4 regions of the Peribacillus frigoritolerans genome follow, and region 2 is predicted to be linked to each of the others. Evidence: riboswitches for the same ligand, from Rfam matches in the RefSeq annotation. Region 2 holds a riboswitch; each other region holds the start of a gene.
The links. Region 2 has a riboswitch for S-adenosylmethionine ahead of ABOA58_RS06235 (methionine biosynthesis PLP-dependent protein). Riboswitches for the same ligand answer to the same signal wherever they lie in the genome.

Region 1 (4,661 bases), 2.0 Mb from region 2:
GCACCTGAGGGGCTAGCGGTGAATGTGGACCAGGAAATCATTGATGATATGAGCATTCAAGCAAGCGTCGGTAAAAATGTTTTACATGGGGAGGAAATATTGAAATATGTCCGTTTTAGACATGACGATGAAAGTGATTTTGGAAGGGTTGAGCGTCAACAAGAAGTAATGGTTCAATTAAAAACAGCGTTTATAAATCAAATCTCATCCTTCGAAGGGATGGCAGCCCTTCCTAGTATAATCGAACAAGGACTCTCGTACTTGGATACAGATATTGGACTGAAAACAATAATGGAAATGGGTCCAAAAGCCGTCTTCCATTCACCGGACACCGTCGAAACCTTAAGGGTTCCAGTGGAAGGAAGCTTTAATGATGAAATATATCCCCAGTCCGGAGCCGTTTTGGAAATAGACTACACTAAAAATAAGAAGGCACTTCAGGAGTTCTTTTCCAAAAAATAAAAATTGTATTGTGGACCTCGCAAGAATAATCACAAAAACGAGAGAGATACGAAATCCTTCTCGTTTTTTATCATCAATAAAGCAACCTGGATCATTTAACAAAAAGCGGGATGTTTTTAATGAAATCCGGTGTTATGATGCCATTTTCGGTAATGATGCTGGTAATTAGATGATTCGGTGTAACGTCAAAGGCTGGATTGAAAGTCTTCACGTTTTCAGGAGCAATCCTAACACCTTGAATAAAGGTGATTTCCGCTTCATTCCGTTCTTCGATCGGGATGGAAGTACCGGACTCGAGAGTAAGGTCGAATGTAGTTGATGGTGCGGCCACGTAAAAAGGGATACCAAAGTGCTTGGCTAATATGGCCAATCCCAATGTCCCGATTTTATTGGCTGTATCTCCATTAGCCGCAATTCTGTCGGCACCGACGATGATTCCATTTATTCCTTTCTGGTGAATCGTATGGGCAGCCATATTATCAGAAATTAATGTGACATCCACCCCCGCTTGCATCAATTCCCAAGCAGTCAAACGCGCCCCTTGCAGGACAGGCCTTGTTTCACATGCATACACTTTTAGCGGAAAGTCCTTTTCTTTAGCCAGGTGGAAGGGAGCCAAGGCTGTGCCATACCGAGCCGTGGCAATTCCCCCAGCGTTGCAATGCGTTAGAATGGAATCTCCTCTAGTGAATAAGGATAAACCATGTTCCCCGATTTTCCTGCACATTTCTTCATCTTCAGCAAAGATGGCTTTAGCCTCCGATACAAGTGCTTCCTTGGCAGTTGAAATGCTTTGCGCAGCTTGCAGGGTATTTTCCATCCTCCTTAACGCCCAAAAAAGGTTGACAGCAGTTGGCCGTGAAGAGGCGAGTTTTTCAATATGCCTCGCTACATTTTTCTTGAATTCCGCTAATTCAGCGGTTGTTTCCTGTTTGGCACCAAGTGCAACACCAAATGCTGCCGTCAGTCCAATTGCTGGGGCACCGCGAACTTTTAATGTCAAAATGCTGTCATATACATCATCAACAGAATGAAGTTCAATAAATTCAGTTATGGAAGGCAGGGCTTGTTGATTTAATAATGTAATATGGGAATCAGCCCATTGTACCGAATAAGGTAATGGTGCTAGCTTTGTCATGTGCAGGTCTCCTTTTAAATGGTTGAATAAGATGGCAGTGTACGATGCTTCAACGCTTCAATGACAGCTGGAACATCCAATTCTTCTCGTTTTTTAATTAATAAAGCACCAATTTCCAATGTAGCCGTTTTGGCAGCGATCCTTGTTTCTTTATCTTCAATGACATTCAAATCGGCAACATGGGAAAGTCCGATGGTTCGCCGAATCATTTCACAGCCGGCAAAGCCGAATGCATCTTTTTTGAATTTTGTCAGTAAATAAGGCAGATAACCTTTCACATGGCGAAATGGGCTTTTATTTTGGCCTTCCCATAATTCGGAATAAGTTTCTTCAAAGGCATTCCAAAATTCATTAAGGTGTGTGAAAATCTCTTCCTTTCCAGCGCTATTACGTGTGACTGCCTGAAAGAGAAGGTTGGCGGTGTATTGACCAAGGTCAAAACCAACTGGACCATAAAAAGCGAATTCCGGATCGATAACCTTTGTTTCAGTTTCACTTGCAAATATACTTCCAGTATGTAAATCACCATGAAGCAAGGCTTCCTGCTCGGTTTCAAAGCTTTGTTTCAGCTTAGCGACCTCAAGGATCACTTCTTTATCATTCCATATATTTTTGGCGGCATCTGTCAATTCCACCTCGAAATCTCCCGGGAGTTCCTCAAAAAATGGATCCGTGAAAATAAAGACCTCAGTGATTTTGCAGAGTTCGGGATTCGTGAAATGTCGGGCCACTTCCTTTTTCGCAGAGGGTTCTAAATGATAATCGGATGTATAAAATGCCGTTTTCGCAACATATTCACCAATATGCTGAGAAAGCAATGGATATGAATCTCCTTCGATCAATCCTGTTCTAACGATTTTCAAGTGCGATAAATCCTCCATGACCGTGATGGCAAGCTGTTCATCAGAATAATAGACTTGCGGTACGAATTCTGGGCAATAACTTCTGAAATGAATCAACGCATTCGCCTCAATCGCAGCTCTTTTCAATGTCAGCGGCCAGCTTTCGCCAAGTACCTTGGCATAAGGGACCGCTTGTTTAATTATAATTCCTTTATTTGTGACTGTGTCTGTAATATGAAAAACATAATTTAAGTTTCCATCGCCGATTTCTTTACATGTTAAACTTGCATCCGCATTGACCAACCCAAGTTTTTTTGCAAGGGTTATAGCTGTTTCGTTTGTCAATCTCTTAAAATTTGAATGGTTTTGAGTCATTCTTTTCCCCTCCGGATTCAAAATAAGAATAAAAAAGCCTCTTTCATATAGAAAGAGGCAGAAGTTTTGGCTTCGGACCTCTTATCTTCCAGAATATGAATTCTGGTGGAATTAGCACCGTGCTCTGTGGATTTTATAATCCGGCGGTGAATCCGCCCCATTTCACAATGGTATTACAGTCGGTTGCTGGGCTTCATAGGGCCTTTATCCCTCAGCCTGCTCTTGATAAGAGTAAATGTTTTCTGAAATTTTAATCTTCGGGAAAATAATATCAACTTTTTAAATAGTTTGTCAATGGGTAAATTAATAAAAATCAGGACGGCGATCTTCGAATACAGGTATTTTGTTACGTGCATCCGAAACTCTATTGAAGTCCAAGGTGCCTGTCAGGAGTTCGTTTCCTTCTCCGGCTTCACTTATGATATTTCCCCAAGGATCAATTATCAAGGAATGACCGGCAAATATATTATTGACATCAGAGCCTGAGCGATTAACGGCTACAACATAGGCTTGGTTCTCGATGGCACGGCTAATCAATAAGGCTCTCCAGTGATCGAGTCTCGGCTTTGGCCATTCAGCCGTAACGAATAGAACTTCGGCGCCTTTAGCGGTATGGGCTCGCTGCCATTCAGGGAAACGGATGTCATAACAAATGAAACCAGCACATATTTTTTCATCAAGAGTAAATAAACCATCCTTTTCTCCTGGCTTCAGGAAATGATGTTCATCCATTAACTGAAATAAGTGAAGCTTATCATATTCTTTTATGAGATTTCCCTGTTTATCGATGATGATCATGGTGTTATAGATTCCCTTGCTCGTTTTTTTCGCAATGGAACCGCCTACGATGTGAATCTCGTGTTTCCTTGCCTGTGTTTTAAGAAATTCAATCGTTTTTTCGGCCTCTTGATCAGCAATCTCATTTAACCTGCTTAAGTCGTATCCGGTTGTCCAAAGCTCTGGTAAAATGACGATATCGGGTTCCGACCGTGCTGCTTTTTCCAACCATTGTTTGGCAACCTGAAAATTGATATCCGGTTGCCCGAATGCTATATCCATTTGAATACAAGCTATTTTCCACTTCATCGTTTAAAACCCCCATATGTAAAAAATGCTTTACAAGACTATGATAAACATATATCATTTGTGACTAGAATTTCAAGAAATTTCAGAGAAGGTGTATAAATGGTGCAATTCGAAAAATCCAGACAGCTTCAGGACCTGCCTAAGCAGTTTTTTGCCTCACTAGTCGCAAAAGTCAATGCCATCACGGAGCAAGGACATGATGTCATTAATTTAGGTCAGGGAAACCCTGATCAGCCAACACCAGACCATATCGTAAAAAGCTTGCAGTCTGCCGCTGAAAAAACGATTAATCATAAATATTCGCCATTCCGGGGGCATCAATATTTAAAAGATGCTGCTGCCGTCTTTTATGAACGTGAATACGGTGTCAAGCTGGATCCGAAAAGTGAAGTGGCGATTCTCTTCGGGGGAAAGGCAGGTCTTGTCGAACTGCCGCAGTGTTTATTGAATCCGGGTGATACGATCCTTGTTCCGGATCCCGGCTATCCGGATTATCTTTCCGGTGTTGTTTTAGCCCAGGCAAAGACCGAGTTCATGCCCTTGACAGAAGAAAATGTTTTCCTTCCAAAATACAGTGACATACATAAAGAAGTACTTGATAAAGCGAAAATGATGTTCTTGAACTATCCGAACAATCCCACAGGTGCTTCTGCAACTGAAAGTTTCTTTGATGAGACCGTCTCTTTTGCAAAAGAGCATTCAATTTGTGTGGTCCACGACTTCGCTTATGGAGCGATAGGATTCGACGGTAAAAAACC
Region 2 (4,661 bases):
TTGAATAAGGTTGGATAATCAAGATTAAACTATAATGAAGGTGCCGACTGTTGGTACCTTCAAGCATAAAGATTGATAATAGTAATCATTACGTTTAAGATATACCTATACTGACGATGAGGTGATAATAGTGAAACAAGAAATTCATCCCGATTATCAACAAGTGGTATTCATGGATACCAACAGTGGGTATAAATTTTTGACAGGTTCCACTAAGACTTCCAATGAAACGATCGTTTGGGAAGACGGCCAAACGTATCCATTATTAAAAGTGGAAATCAGCTCGGATACGCACCCTTTTTTTACTGGAAAGCAGAAGTTTGCTGAAAAAGGCGGACGGGTGGATCGCTTCCTGGATAAATATAATATGAAGAAATGAGAGTCAGGCCATCGGGAAATCGATGGCCTTTTTTTATGACTGGGTAGAAAAAGAGTTAATGATGAAAGGAAAAAGGGTGCCCATAAAATATGAGGCACCCATCTTTCAATCATTTTGCAGCAATTGCTTCCCCTTTGGCAATATTGACGAGGGCCGCATCGAAGTCCTTGATTATATCGTCCGGATTTTCAAGTCCGACAGAGAGGCGGAGCAAGCTGTTCGTGATGCCTCGCTTTTCCCTTTCATCAGCAGGCATGGCAGCATGGGACATTTTGGCCGGGTAGGATAATATGGATTCGACCGCTCCCAGGCTTACGGCAAAAACAGGGAGCTCGACAGTGTTCACGAAGGAACGGAAGATTTCCTCACTTTCCAATTCAAATGACAGGACCGCACCTGCTCCAAGTGACTGGCCTTTCTGGATGGCGTGCTGTGGATGATCGGCTAGGCCGGGATAATACACTTTTTTCACCAAGGGCTGCTCCTTTAAATAGGCTGCAATCTTTTCTGCCCCTTTTTGTGAATGTTCCATTCTAACTGACAAGGTTTTCAAACCTCTCATTACAAGCCAGGCATCCTGTACACCAAGGACCGCTCCAAAGGAGTTTTGGAGCGAACCGAGTCTTGCTGCCAATTCCGGATCTTTCACGACCGCAAGCCCAGCTACCACATCACTATGTCCGGATAAAAACTTCGTCGCGCTATGAAGGACAACATCAGCGCCCAGATTCAGCGGTTTTTGCAATGCGGGTGTCAAGAATGTGTTATCAACAAAACTTAAGGCACCGGCTTTTTTTGCGATATCACATACAGCTTGAATATCGGTCACTTTAAGTAACGGATTTGAAGGCGTTTCGATGTATATGGCCTTGGTATTTGGCTGAACGGCCGCTTTGACGCTTTCAAGGTCCGTCATGTCAACGAAGGTATGCTCAATATTGAAACGGGTCAATACGCTAGTGACCATCCTGAACGTTCCGCCATATACATCTTCGGAAATGACGATATGGTCTCCGGCAGACAATAGCAGGAAGGCTGTTGAAATGGCAGCCATACCTGATGAAAAGGCAAAGCCGTGAGTGCCTTCCTCAAGATCGGCAATGATATCTTCAAGTGCTTCGCGAGTTGGGTTCCCGCTTCTGCTGTAGTCATATTTGCCGAATTGATCGATATCGGATTGATGGAAAGTCGATGCATGCTGAATGGGGACGCTCACACCGCCAGTTGCCGGATCGAATTTATGTTGATTATGAAGTAATTTCGTTTCAAAGCTAAAATCATGACCTGTCATCGTAGTGCCTCCCTTTTTACATGTGCGAATGCTTGCTGCAGGTCACCAATCAAATCATCGCTATCCTCGATGCCAACGGAGAAGCGGAGCAGGCGATTACAAACCCCATTTGCCGTTCTGACCTCAAGCGGTATATCGGCATGTGTTTGTGTGGCAGGATAGGTGATGAAGCTTTCAACCCCTCCAAGGCTTTCTGCAAAGGAAATTAATGAGAGCGATTGTAAAAATGGGTTAACAGCCGCTTCATCAATGATGCGGAAAGAAATCATGCCGCCTCTGCCGGGATACAATACATCCGTGACACAATCATGCTCCGATAAGTAATCTACAAGTATTTTGGCATTCTTTTCATGACGCTCCATCCGCAATGCCAGGGTTTTCATTCCGCGCATCAACAGCCAAGAATCAAATGGGCTCAAGACAGCTCCAGTACCATTATGATGGAAGGCAAGTGCATCACATAATTCAGCGCCGCTAGCAACGATCAGACCGGCGAGCACATCATTATGACCACCGAGATACTTGGTTGCACTGTGAATCACAATATCCGCTCCAAGCAGGATGGGTTGTTGAATAAGAGGCGTGTAAAAAGTGTTATCAACGATTAACAATAAATTATATCGTTTGGCCAATGCGGCAACGGCGCTAATGTCCGTTTGCTGCATAAGGGGGTTAGTGGGAGTTTCGATGAAGATGGCTTTCGTGTGAGGAGTGATGGCTTTTTCGATATCCTCCAAACAACAAGTGTTTACATAGTCACACTGCAATCCCCATTTTTTAAAACCTTGTTCTAACAGACGATATGTACCGCCATAAAGATCTTCGCTGACAATCCATGCATCCCCGGATTTAAAAAGGGCGAGAATGGTTGAGATGGCGGCCATTCCTGAACTGCAGGCATAACCTTGGTCTCCTTTTTCCAGATCGGCGATGGATCGCTCCAATAGCTGGCGTGTAGGGTTACCTGTCCTTGTGTAGTCGAATCCCGTCGATTGGCCAATTCCTTCGTGACGAAAGGCTGTTGAAAAGTATACCGGCGGATTGACTGTTCCTGTCGCCGTTTCGCTGCGATTTCCTAATTGAGCAAGATATGTTTCAGTTTTATACATGGTTTTCACTGCTCCTTTGAGTTATATAAAATAAAAAAAAGTCTTCTTTAAGAAGAAGACTTTGATTAAGTAAGGATGAGTCATTCTTCTTATCTTCCAAGTTCACAAACTTGTGGAATTAGCACCTTTTCATTGGTTTGAAACAAATGAAGGTTGCTGAGGTGTCATCGGGCCATTCCCTCTACCTCTCTCGATAAGAGTTTAGATTATTCAATTTCTTTTGAATTTACTATATATACAAAATACTGTCAAGGACATTTTGGGAGTGATGATGCTTAGATGTTCATGGCGAGGTCAATCGAAGCCTAGCGGTGCCTACACTTTATGTATCAAAAAAGAATATCCGAATTTTCATATAAACATGAAGGGAACATGGATTTTTCAGAAAAAATGGAAAGGGTCAGCGGGATATTTTTGCTTTAAAATAATAAAGTTTGTACAATGTATGGAGAGAAAGAATAATCCGACATTATTCATTTCATATGCAAAAGGTCTTCAATGAATAGTGCAAACATAGGAGGAGAACACATGGAATACAGAATCGAACGAGATACGATGGGTGAAGTGAAAGTTCCTGCTGATAAATATTGGGGAGCACAAACTGAGAGAAGCCGTAACAATTTCAAAATCGGTAACGAAAAAATGCCGATTGAATTAGTTCGTGCATTTGCATACGTTAAACAAGCTGCGGCAAAGGTGAACCATGATCTTGGTGATCTTTCCGAAGTTAAAAAGAATGCCATCGTCAAGATTTGCGGCGAAATCCTTGAAGGTACACTTGATGAACATTTCCCTCTTGTAGTTTGGCAAACTGGAAGCGGCACGCAAAGTAATATGAACGTGAATGAAGTGGTCGCTAACAAAGGGAATGAATGGTTAAAAGAAAATGGTGAATCGAAAACCCTTCACCCGAATGATGATGTAAACAAGGCTCAAAGCTCAAATGATACGTTCCCGACCGCCATGCATATTGCAGCCTTTATGGAAGTCGCTGAAAAATTGGTTCCTGCCATCAAAGCCCTTCGTGATACATTCGATACAAAAGAAAAAGAATTTTGGGATGTCGTGAAAATCGGCCGGACACATCTTCAAGATGCTACACCATTAACATTAGGACAAGAAATTTCCGGTTGGAAAGCGATGCTCGATAAAGATTTGGCAATGATTGAGGAAAGCAGCCAAAAATTATTGAACCTTGCTCTAGGCGGAACGGCTGTAGGAACCGGAATCAATACAAAGAAAGAATTCCCGGGACTTTCTGCCAAACAAATTGCCGCGGATACAGGATATCCTTTTGTCACATCTGATAATAAGTTCCATGCATTGACTAGCCATAACGAAATCGTCTACGCACACGGTGCTTTGAAAGCATTGGCGGCGGATTTAATGAAAATTGCGAACGATGTCAGATGGCTCGCAAGTGGTCCAAGAAGCGGAATCGGCGAAATAGCCATTCCGGAAAACGAGCCGGGCAGCTCCATCATGCCAGGTAAAGTCAATCCAACACAAAGTGAAGCGCTTACCATGATTGCAACACAAATCGTGGGTAACGATGCTACAATTGGCTTTGCAGCAAGCCAAGGTAACTTTGAATTGAATGTATTCAAACCAGTCATCATCTATAACTTCCTGCAAACGGTCAAATTATTGACGGAAGGCATTCATTCATTCAACGACAATTGTGCGGTGGGCATCACTGCAAATGGAGATAAAATCAAAGAAAATGTAGAACGTTCCCTTATGTTGGTAACAGCATTGAACCCGCATATCGGTTATGAAAAAGCAGCCAAGATCGCCAAAACGGCATTCAAGGACAACTCTACTTTAAAAGAAGCGGCGTTGAAATTGGAGTTCCTGACGGAAGATGAATTCAAAGCATGGG
Region 3 (4,661 bases), 1.8 Mb from region 2:
CTCTTGCTTTTCTTGCGAGTAAAACCGTTTTCCGGATTAGCTCCAAAGCCTCTTTTTCTTGTATTCCGCGGAGGGCGAAACCTTCAACAGTGGCTTGGTAGCTAGCCGTAATCGCACAGTCCGCTCCAGCACGAAAGTAGTCAGAATGCACTTGATAAATCACTTCTGGATTTTCAAGTAATACACGTGCAGACCAGAGCGGGTCGTCCAAATCACATCCATGCCTCTCAAGCTCTGTAGCTAAAGCTCCGTCCAAAATCATGACTGAATGATCTCGTAAAATAGCGTCAATTGGGTTAGTTTTATTGTTCATGATCTACTCCTCTTTTCTTTATATGTTTTTGTCACATAATAACTTCCATAGCAAAACAAAATAAATGGAATGCCACAATATAGTGCAATTCGTTGTGTAGGATCAAATGCAATTCCTATGCAAGAAGCCAGGCATAGCATAAAAGAAACGATTGGTACGAGTGGATATAATGGCGTTCGATAAGCCAAGTCATTTACTGAATTTCCTTCTTTTATATATCGTCTGCGAAATAGAAACTGTGACACGCTAATACTCATCCAAACTACAACCACGGCTAGTCCAGAAATGGATACAAGCACTATGTAAACAGTATCCGGTGCAATAATACTCGAGAACAGGGCTAAGCAGCCGCCCAACATACTGAAAAGGACTGCAAAAATCGGAACTCCCCGTTTTGTCAATTTTGCAAATATTGGTGATATAGTTTCCTTATCTGCAAGTGACCAAAGCATTCTGGATGATGCATACAGTCCTGAGTTTGCAGCAGATAAAATGGCAGTTAATATAACAAAGTTCATAATATCCGCTGCATATGGCACACCAATCCGTTCAAGAACTGCCACAAAGGGGCTTTCTAATACGCTTGCATCCGAAATAGGCAATAATGCGGACAATACAACGATGGTTCCTACAAAAAAGATAATCAATCTCCATAATGTCATACGGATTGCCTTTGGTATCGTTTTTTCTGGATTCACAGTTTCTCCAGCTGCAATTCCGATTAATTCAGTTCCAGAGAATGCGAAATTCACCGCAAGCATCGTCATTAGAATGGCAAAAGCACCATTCGGAAATAAACCTTCACTTGTAAAATTGGAGAATAACGGAGCGGATTGTGAATGAATTATTGGAATAAAACCTAGCATTGCCGCTGCTCCCAAAATAATAAAAATTACAATGGCAAATACCTTAATAGACGCAAACCAGAATTCGGATTCAGCGAAAAATTTAACGGTCCACGCGTTTAATGCCAAGACCAATATGGCAAATAGTGCACTCCATATCCAGACATTGATTGATGGAAACCATCTCTGCATCAACAATCCTGCAGCCGTGAATTCCGATCCTAGTGCAACAGTCCAAGTTAGCCAATACAACCAGGCTACTGTATACCCTGTCCCAGGACCTATGTATTTAGCTGAGTAGCTATGAAACGCACCTGTCTCGGGCATATGTACTGCCAGTTCACCCAGACATAGCATGACTAGATAAACCACTAATGCCCCAATCAGATACGAAAGGATGGTGCCGAATGGGCCAGCCTGTTGAATCGTATAACCCGAACTTAAGAATAAACCTGTTCCAATCACCCCGCCAAGCGATAGCATTATTATATGCCGTGCCTGCATTTTCCTTTGAAAATCATGATTCCTTTTGTTCTCCATTCTTACTCTCCTTTATCTTGCACCCAGAAAAAACGAAAACGCACTCTAAAAAAGAGTGCGTTACTGACAAATAAACACGTACGGTCTTATCTATCAAGGTTTCACCCCCTGGAATTAGCACAGTGTCATTGCAGACCTGTTGCTGAGGTTTCATAGGGCCAGTCCCTCCACCTCTCTGGATAAGAAGTTATTTTTTTATAACTTTATCAATCTATGCAAAAATTGTCAAGTTTTGTTTCGGTCTGTAAAGACTTCCTTTAAAATCCATACGATCATCGCACCTTTGGCATAGATATGAACTTGTTTTTGGAACAGTCGCTTACAGTATTAGAATTGCAGATAATGCTAACCGGGAATAATTTTAAAAAAATGACGACACCTTAAAAGATGACGCCATTTTTTCTTTCTTATTCCTTAAGGTCGTTGTATTTCAAATAATTCCCCTAGTTTTGTATAAGTATGACCCGCTAATCTTGCTACAGGTTTTAGCCCATTCTGGTCAATCCGGCCATTATGGTAAATCTCCTGCTCTATATGATAGCAGACTATTTTCCCTATCAATAAATCACAACCAGGTTTATTCTTGGAACCTGCCAATGGTATCGCATGCTCCAATGTGCATTCAAAGCGTACCTTCGCTTCTTGCAATCCTGGTACCGACACCTTCTCACTAACAGCCTGAGTGAAATTGGTAAGACCCAATTCACTTTCGTCAGACGGGAGTTCCTTGGCCGTTCGATTTGCATCAGCAACATTATCTTCATCAGTGATATGAACAACGAATTCACCTGTTTGAATTGCATTTCGGGCAGTGTCCTTCGAAGCTCCTTCTTTCCGTTGAACAGAAATGGAAATCATAGGAGGATTGGAACTGACTATGTTAAAAAAACTGAACGGAGCTATATTGATTGTACCGGTTTCGGATTGTGTCGTAACCAGGGCTATTGGTCTCGGTATGATGCTTCCAGTCAAAAACTTATAATTCTCCCGTTCAGTAAGACTTTCAGGATTAACTGAAATCATCTTCATCCCTCCCATTCTTATAAAAAGTTCTTTTGAAACCATGAACTTGCTGCATCAACCTCTGAACGTGTTAACTGATGACCGTAATTTTCCCAGTGAACATCCACCGCAGCACCAGCTTGCAGTAAAATTTGATTAAGTTCATCAGTTTCTGCTGCCGGGCAAATCGGATCGTTTTTACCTGCAGCAATGAATACAGGTATATCCGAAAGGGACGGCAAAGCAATCCCGCGTCTAGGCACCATTGGATGATGAAGAATCGCTCCTTTTAATGCCCCTTCAAAATGGAACATCAAACTTGCTGCTATGTTTGCACCATTAGAATAACCTAATGCCACCACTCTGTCACGATCGAAGTCATATTGTCCGGACGCTGATTCCAAGAAGTCATAAAGCTCCTTCGTACGGAAAATCAAATCTTCTTCATCAAAAACTCCTTCAGCCAGCCGGCGGAAATAACGGGGCATTCCGTTTTCAAGTACATTTCCCCGTACGCTGAGTACGGATGATCCCGGTGAAACCATTTCCGATAATGGCAAGAGATCCGTTTCCGTTCCTCCAGTGCCATGTAAAAGCAAAAGCAACGGTGCATCTGGATTACTTCCTTTTTGAAAAATATGCTTCATCATTTATCCTCCTCTAGTACTCTCGGCACTGCCGGCAGTAACGTTTTCTCCATGATCTCCCTTTTTTCTTCAAGCCAGGGCGGCAGCATTAATTTACTACCCATCGTTTCCTTCGTTTCATCATGAGCAAAGCCAGGTGGATCTGTGGCAATTTCAAAGAGTATGCCTCCATCTTCCCTGAAATAAATGGCATCGAAGTATTGGCGGTCTGTAAAGGGTGTCACGCCATAGCCATGGTTTGCGATATGCTCCCTCCATTCTTTATGATCTTCATTATCGCTTGCACGCCATGCAAGATGATGGACAGTTCCCACTCCGATTTTCCCATTTGGCAAAACAGTTTTTTTAACATCTACCAAATTTCCGATGTCCGATGTGGATTTGAAGCGGATGAAATCACCCTCTTCCCCCATCTTTTGCAAACCCATCACTTCCTCTAATAGTTCCATCGTTTTGATCGGTTTCGACGTCAATAATACCGCACCGCCGAATCCCTTGATCGCCTTGTCAGCTGGTACACCGCCGAATGACCACTCGCTATTTTTACCTTCTTTACGCTCAACCAGTTCAAGTTGCAATCCATGTGGATCCTGAAATCCCAGATAATCCTCGCCGAAGCGTGAGATCTTTTCAAAGTCAATATTAAATTTACCCAAGCGCGTTTCCCAGAAGCCCATTGAACCTTCCGGAACGGCATATGTTGTAATCCCCACTTGTCCGGAGCCAATTGTCCCTCGGTATGCCCCAGGCCAAGGAAAGAAAGTGATGATAGTGCCCGGTGAACCTGATTCATCTCCGAAATATAAATGATAGGTGCCTGGATCATCAAAATTAACGGTTTTCTTCACCATACGCATTCCCAGCACTCCAGCATAAAAATCCACATTCTCTTGAGGATTGCCTACAATTGCGGTTATATGATGTATTCCTGCATTTTGCTTTTGCATGCCGATTACTTCCTTTCCCGTTGATTAATTTGTTGATTTTGTATTCAGTGGTTTTAAATTCGATTCAATATCCTTTCTTTTTGATTCTAAAAATGGCGGCAGGGCAAGGTTCTCACCTAGGTGCTGCTCTGCTTCATCCACTGCAAAACCAGGTCCATCAGTAGCTAGTTCAAATAATATGCCATTCGGCTCCCTAAAATACAGTGAACGAAAATAAAAGCGGTCCACATATCCAGAGTTCACGAATTTTGATTCACTAATTTTTTCTATCCATTTTCTCAGTTCTTCTTCATTATCCACCCGAAAGGCAACATGGTGTACTCCACCCCTCCCCAACCTTTCCCGAGGAATGTCATTCCTTTCTTCA
Region 4 (4,661 bases), 2.2 Mb from region 2:
TATCGATTTTGTCATGCACTGCACCAACATATACTTCATTCCCGGGAAGGAGTGGGGAGGAGATGCCTATTGCGAATAAGATTTCACGCAAATGCAATTGAGCTTTAACCGTTCCTAATTGCCCCATTGACGCACCCATGATCCATGATGGTTTTCCAATCAAGACTTTATCGACACGTGATAACCAATCGATTGCATTGCCCAATACTCCTGGAATCGTACCGTTGTATTCAGGTGTTACCCACAAGACTGCATCTGCTTCGGCCACTTTACATTTAAATTCTTTTACAACTAATGGAGGGTCATTTTCAATATCTTGATCATAAAAAGGTAAATCCCGAATGTTCAAGATTTCGAGATCGAACCGATCTTGATATCTAGATTGAATATATTTGGCAAGCTTAAGGTTGTAAGACTCTTTACGGATACTTCCCACTATTGCAACAACTTTCATCTTCAATACCTCCAATGATTTTTATAATGGATAATCATGTAAATATGTTCCACTTACCTATTATAATTGGAATATAAATGAAAGGGAAAAAGGATGCTTGGGAAAAAGTTGAGTTGGAGCTGAATAAACAAAATTCCTCTCGAACATTCATACCCTGCAAAGTTAGACTCAAAAATTATATGTGCCTACCCAATCCCCATTACTAGACCTCTCCCAACAATATTGCATTTGTTTTTAATTTAATATTATGGCCATTCCTATAGGGATTAAGGCAAAATCCTTTCAGAAAAAATGAAATAAGACGCTTGTAAAAGTAAATAATGAAATATCATAAAAAGTGTAAGTAAAATGAGTTTATTTGCTTGATAACTATTTCACTAAAATAATAGGGGTGGGTAAAGTTGATCTTTCGGACCATTGATACGGACAAAGACAAAGATATTATCGTTAAATTCAGGAAAGATTCCTTTGTTGTAAGTTTTGGAACTGAAGCTGGTTTTGGAGATGAAAATACATATCTGCAACGAATGGAAGAAAGGGTCCGCAAATTTCCTGGGGGACAGGTGATCCTTGAAAATGACCAAGTACCGATTGGACAAATGGAACTTCGAATTCGGGGGTATGAAGGAACTGAGATCGGCTATGTAGATCTATTTTATCTTATTCCCGAATATCGCAGTAAAGGCCTTGGCAAGGAATTGGTTCGCTACGCAGAAAACTTTTCAGGCAATTTAATGTATCCGAATACCATTTAAGGGTTTCTCCGGATAATCAAAGGGCGATTCGTTTATATACGAATTCAGGCATGATGAAGATAAGGGAGGAAAGTCAAAAACACCTTGTATGGAGAATGAGCAAATCAATATAAAATATAATTTTTAATTATATTAATATAATTTTTAATTATATTAATATAATTAAAAATTATCAATTCACTATACTGTGAAAATATTTTAAACGGTGAAAAATATGGTTGACTTTAGAGAAATTAGAATATATAGTGAAGGACATAATTAAATATAACGTTAATTCTTATCAAGAGATGTGGAGGGACTTGGCCCTATGATACCTCGGCAGCGGGTTTTTACTTTTGTAAAAATACTGTGCTAATTCCAACGGACGAAAGTTTGAAAGATAAGAAGGAGCTTTTCTTAGATAATTAAATTAAGAGTTTACTCTTTTTTATGTCTAAAAGAGGCCTCTTCTGTCTGACGACGGAAGAGGCCTCTTTTGTTTATTCAAAATGTATATGGTTATTTGGAGAATTGGTGCAATTACTCGTGAGTTTCGAATTTAACCCTATCATTATGAAACTTTGCAAAGCTCTTCTCACTGGATAATGAATTCGTACAAATAAACAACATGGGGGAGATTGGATGATTGAGTTTCAAAATGTTAAAAAGGTTTATCAAACAAAGAAACAGACTGTCGAGGCTTTGAAGGGCATTAATTTGACAGTGGAAAAGGGGGATATATTCGGTGTAGTCGGTTATAGCGGGGCCGGAAAGAGTACGTTGATCAGGCTGGTCAACTTGCTTGAAGATCCTTCAGATGGTTCGGTGATTGTTGGGGGCAAGGATTTAATCAAATTAAGCCAGAAGGAATTACGGGTAGAAAAGAAAAAAATCGGGATGATTTTTCAGCATTTCAACTTGCTAAACTCCAAGACTGTTTTTGATAACATTGCTATGCCGCTGGTTTTATCGGGAACTCCGGCTAAGGAAATCAAAAACCGTGTAGGCGAGCTGTTGGAGTTCGTTGGCTTATCGAGCAAGGCGAAGAGTTATCCGGATCAATTATCGGGAGGTCAAAAGCAGCGGATCGGCATTGCGAGAGCTTTGGCTACGAATCCATCGATCTTATTGTGTGATGAAGCTACGTCGGCATTGGATCCACAAACAACGAGTGCCGTTCTGCAGCTCTTAAAGAAAATTAATAAAGAATACAATATTACCATTCTGCTAATCACTCATGAGATGTCTGTCATCAGGGAAATTTGCAATAAGGTAGCGGTCATGGAGGGCGGATGCGTCGTTGAACAAGGTTCGGTTTTCGAAGTGTTTGCGAAGCCGCAAACGGATATTGCAAAAAACTTCGTGAGAACGGTCATACATGACGAAATTCCACAAAGTTTCCTAAAAAGCATAGGATCCCATATCCCGATTATTTGGAAAATTAATTTTATTGGGACTACTTCGGGTACTCCTTTACTTTCAACGATCTCGAAGAAATATGACGTTCATTTAAGTGTTTTATCAGCCAATATTTCTGAAATTCAGGAAACGCCTTTCGGGAATTTGATCATCGAAGTGACAGGGAACAAAAATGAGGTGGATAAGGCTTATCAATATATTAAAGATGAGGGGATTCTCGTCCAGGAGGTGCAGATAAATGGGTAATACGCTTTGGGGAATGGAAATTACAGCAGAGCAGTTGTTGACAGCTTTCGGTGACACACTTTATATGGTAGCCATTTCATTGGTGTTTTCCGGATTGATCGGGCTTCCGCTCGGTATCCTGCTTGTCATTACAAGAAAGGGTCACATCCTGGAGAATAAATGGATTTTTAATGTATTGAACCCGATCATCAATATATTGCGGTCGGTTCCTTTCATCATCTTGCTTGTAGCAGTTATTCCGCTTACCAGAATGATTGTAGGCAGTGCGATCGGAATGAATGCGGCCATTGTTCCGCTAATCTTTTACGCGGCTCCTTATATTGCCCGGCTTGTTGAGAACTCCCTGTTGGAAGTGGACAAAGGGATCATCGAGGCCGCTCAGGCGATGGGTGCGACGACATGGCAAATCATTTATCGCTTTTTGATTCCCGAGGGACTTAGTTCGTTGATCCTAACATTTACAACAGCGACTATCGGGCTTGTTGGAGCTACGGCCATGGCAGGTGCCGTCGGGGCAGGCGGGGTCGGGGATCTAGCTTTGGCTTACGGTTATCAAAGGTTCGATACGATGACGATGGTCGTCACAGTAGCGGCGCTCGTGATCATCGTTCAATTATTGCAATCCACCGGGAATTTTATTTCAAGAAAAATCAGAAGAAGATAAAAATAACAGGAGGTAGGAGAAATGAAGAAAATCTTATTAACGATCATAGTATTGGCATTGGCCATAGTGTCTGCAGCATGCGGGAAAGAAGAAGGTGCATCAGGCGTTTCGGATGATGTGAAAACAGTGAAAGTCGGTGTCAGCAGCGGGGATACGAGAACATGGGAATACATTGTCGACATAGCGAAAGAGGAAGGGCTTAATATCGAACTGGTCACTTTCAATGATTATATCCAACCGAACCTTGCGTTAAGTGAAGGTGAAATTGATGCCAATTCATTCCAAACGGTCGCTTACTTCGATGAATTCGTTCAAGACCAAAATCTGAAATTAGAGGCCATCGGGTCGACTGTCATTGCACCTATGGGCCTTTATTCTAAAAAACATAAAGATCTTAAAAGTCTTCCGGATGGCGCTACGATTGCCGTTCCGAATGAAGCAACAAACTTTGGCCGTGCACTACTCCTTCTTCAGGAAGCTGGATTGATTACATTGAAAGAGGAATTCAATGGATCGGGTTCATTGGAAATCATTAGGGAAAATCCGAAAAACTTGAAAATCCAACCTGTTGCTGCAGGCAATACACCTCGTCTATTGGATGATGCCGATGCTTCAGCCATCAATAATAACTTTGCCGTCGAAGCAGGCCTTACTTTAAAAGATTCTTTATTCCATGAAAGTAAAACGGCGAAACCGTATATTAATATCATTGCAGTTAAAAAGGGTAATTCCGATCGTCCTGAGTTGCAGAAATTAGTGGAGCTTTATCAATCGAAAGAAGTGGAAGCGTTCATCAAAAAAACGTTTAAAGGAAACACCATTCCTGCATATGTTTCTGTAGATGAATTAGTGAATTACCAGGATGCTTGGACAAAACCAGCTAATGAAAAGTAATGGATCGATTCAAGAAAAAGGGGAGATTAAGAGTATGGCGAGAGAATTAGTGCAAAAGCAGCATCGGCAGATTATTGAAGATCACATCGACCTTCATTCCAAATTATATATCGAAACGAGTCAAGCCATTCATGCTAAACCCGAAATTGGGAATCAAGAATTCTTCGCTTCGGATACATTAACAGGAATACTTCGAAATGAAGGATTTGAAGTGACCCGCAATATAGCCGGACATGAAACAGGATTCATC

Region 1: it holds a riboswitch for S-adenosylmethionine, as region 2 does, so the genes downstream of both, mtnK (S-methyl-5-thioribose kinase) here and ABOA58_RS06235 (methionine biosynthesis PLP-dependent protein) in region 2, are expected to answer to the same signal.
Region 3: it holds a riboswitch for S-adenosylmethionine, as region 2 does, so the genes downstream of both, mmuP (S-methylmethionine permease) here and ABOA58_RS06235 (methionine biosynthesis PLP-dependent protein) in region 2, are expected to answer to the same signal.
Region 4: it holds a riboswitch for S-adenosylmethionine, as region 2 does, so the genes downstream of both, ABOA58_RS22750 (methionine ABC transporter ATP-binding protein) here and ABOA58_RS06235 (methionine biosynthesis PLP-dependent protein) in region 2, are expected to answer to the same signal.

Annotation. Positions count from the first base shown of each region.
Region 1 is NZ_CP158190.1:3,228,154-3,232,814, reverse strand. Features, by position in the region: gene ABOA58_RS15810 (LCP family protein) at 1-462, shown strand, start outside; gene mtnA (S-methyl-5-thioribose-1-phosphate isomerase) at 554-1,600, opposite strand; gene mtnK (S-methyl-5-thioribose kinase) at 1,615-2,817, opposite strand; SAM riboswitch class I at 2,896-3,049, opposite strand; gene ABOA58_RS15795 (carbon-nitrogen family hydrolase) at 3,121-3,903, opposite strand; gene ABOA58_RS15790 (pyridoxal phosphate-dependent aminotransferase) at 4,003-4,661, shown strand, end outside.
Region 2 is NZ_CP158190.1:1,263,174-1,267,834, forward strand. Features, by position in the region: gene ABOA58_RS06225 (type B 50S ribosomal protein L31) at 131-379, shown strand; gene metC (cystathionine beta-lyase) at 489-1,670, opposite strand; gene ABOA58_RS06235 (methionine biosynthesis PLP-dependent protein) at 1,667-2,779, opposite strand; SAM riboswitch class I at 2,866-2,979, opposite strand; gene fumC (class II fumarate hydratase) at 3,308-4,661, shown strand, end outside.
Region 3 is NZ_CP158190.1:3,049,158-3,053,818, forward strand. Features, by position in the region: gene mmuM (homocysteine S-methyltransferase) at 1-313, opposite strand, end outside; gene mmuP (S-methylmethionine permease) at 310-1,698, opposite strand; SAM riboswitch class I at 1,782-1,884, opposite strand; gene ABOA58_RS14925 (flavin reductase family protein) at 2,113-2,721, opposite strand; gene ABOA58_RS14930 (alpha/beta hydrolase) at 2,739-3,347, opposite strand; gene ABOA58_RS14935 (ring-cleaving dioxygenase) at 3,347-4,294, opposite strand; gene ABOA58_RS14940 (ring-cleaving dioxygenase) at 4,319-4,661, opposite strand, start outside.
Region 4 is NZ_CP158190.1:4,610,126-4,614,786, reverse strand. Features, by position in the region: gene ABOA58_RS22760 (NADPH-dependent FMN reductase) at 1-454, opposite strand, end outside; gene ABOA58_RS22755 (GNAT family N-acetyltransferase) at 856-1,209, shown strand; SAM riboswitch class I at 1,484-1,595, shown strand; gene ABOA58_RS22750 (methionine ABC transporter ATP-binding protein) at 1,831-2,853, shown strand; gene ABOA58_RS22745 (methionine ABC transporter permease) at 2,867-3,517, shown strand; gene ABOA58_RS22740 (MetQ/NlpA family ABC transporter substrate-binding protein) at 3,539-4,411, shown strand; gene ABOA58_RS22735 (M20 family metallopeptidase) at 4,446-4,661, shown strand, end outside.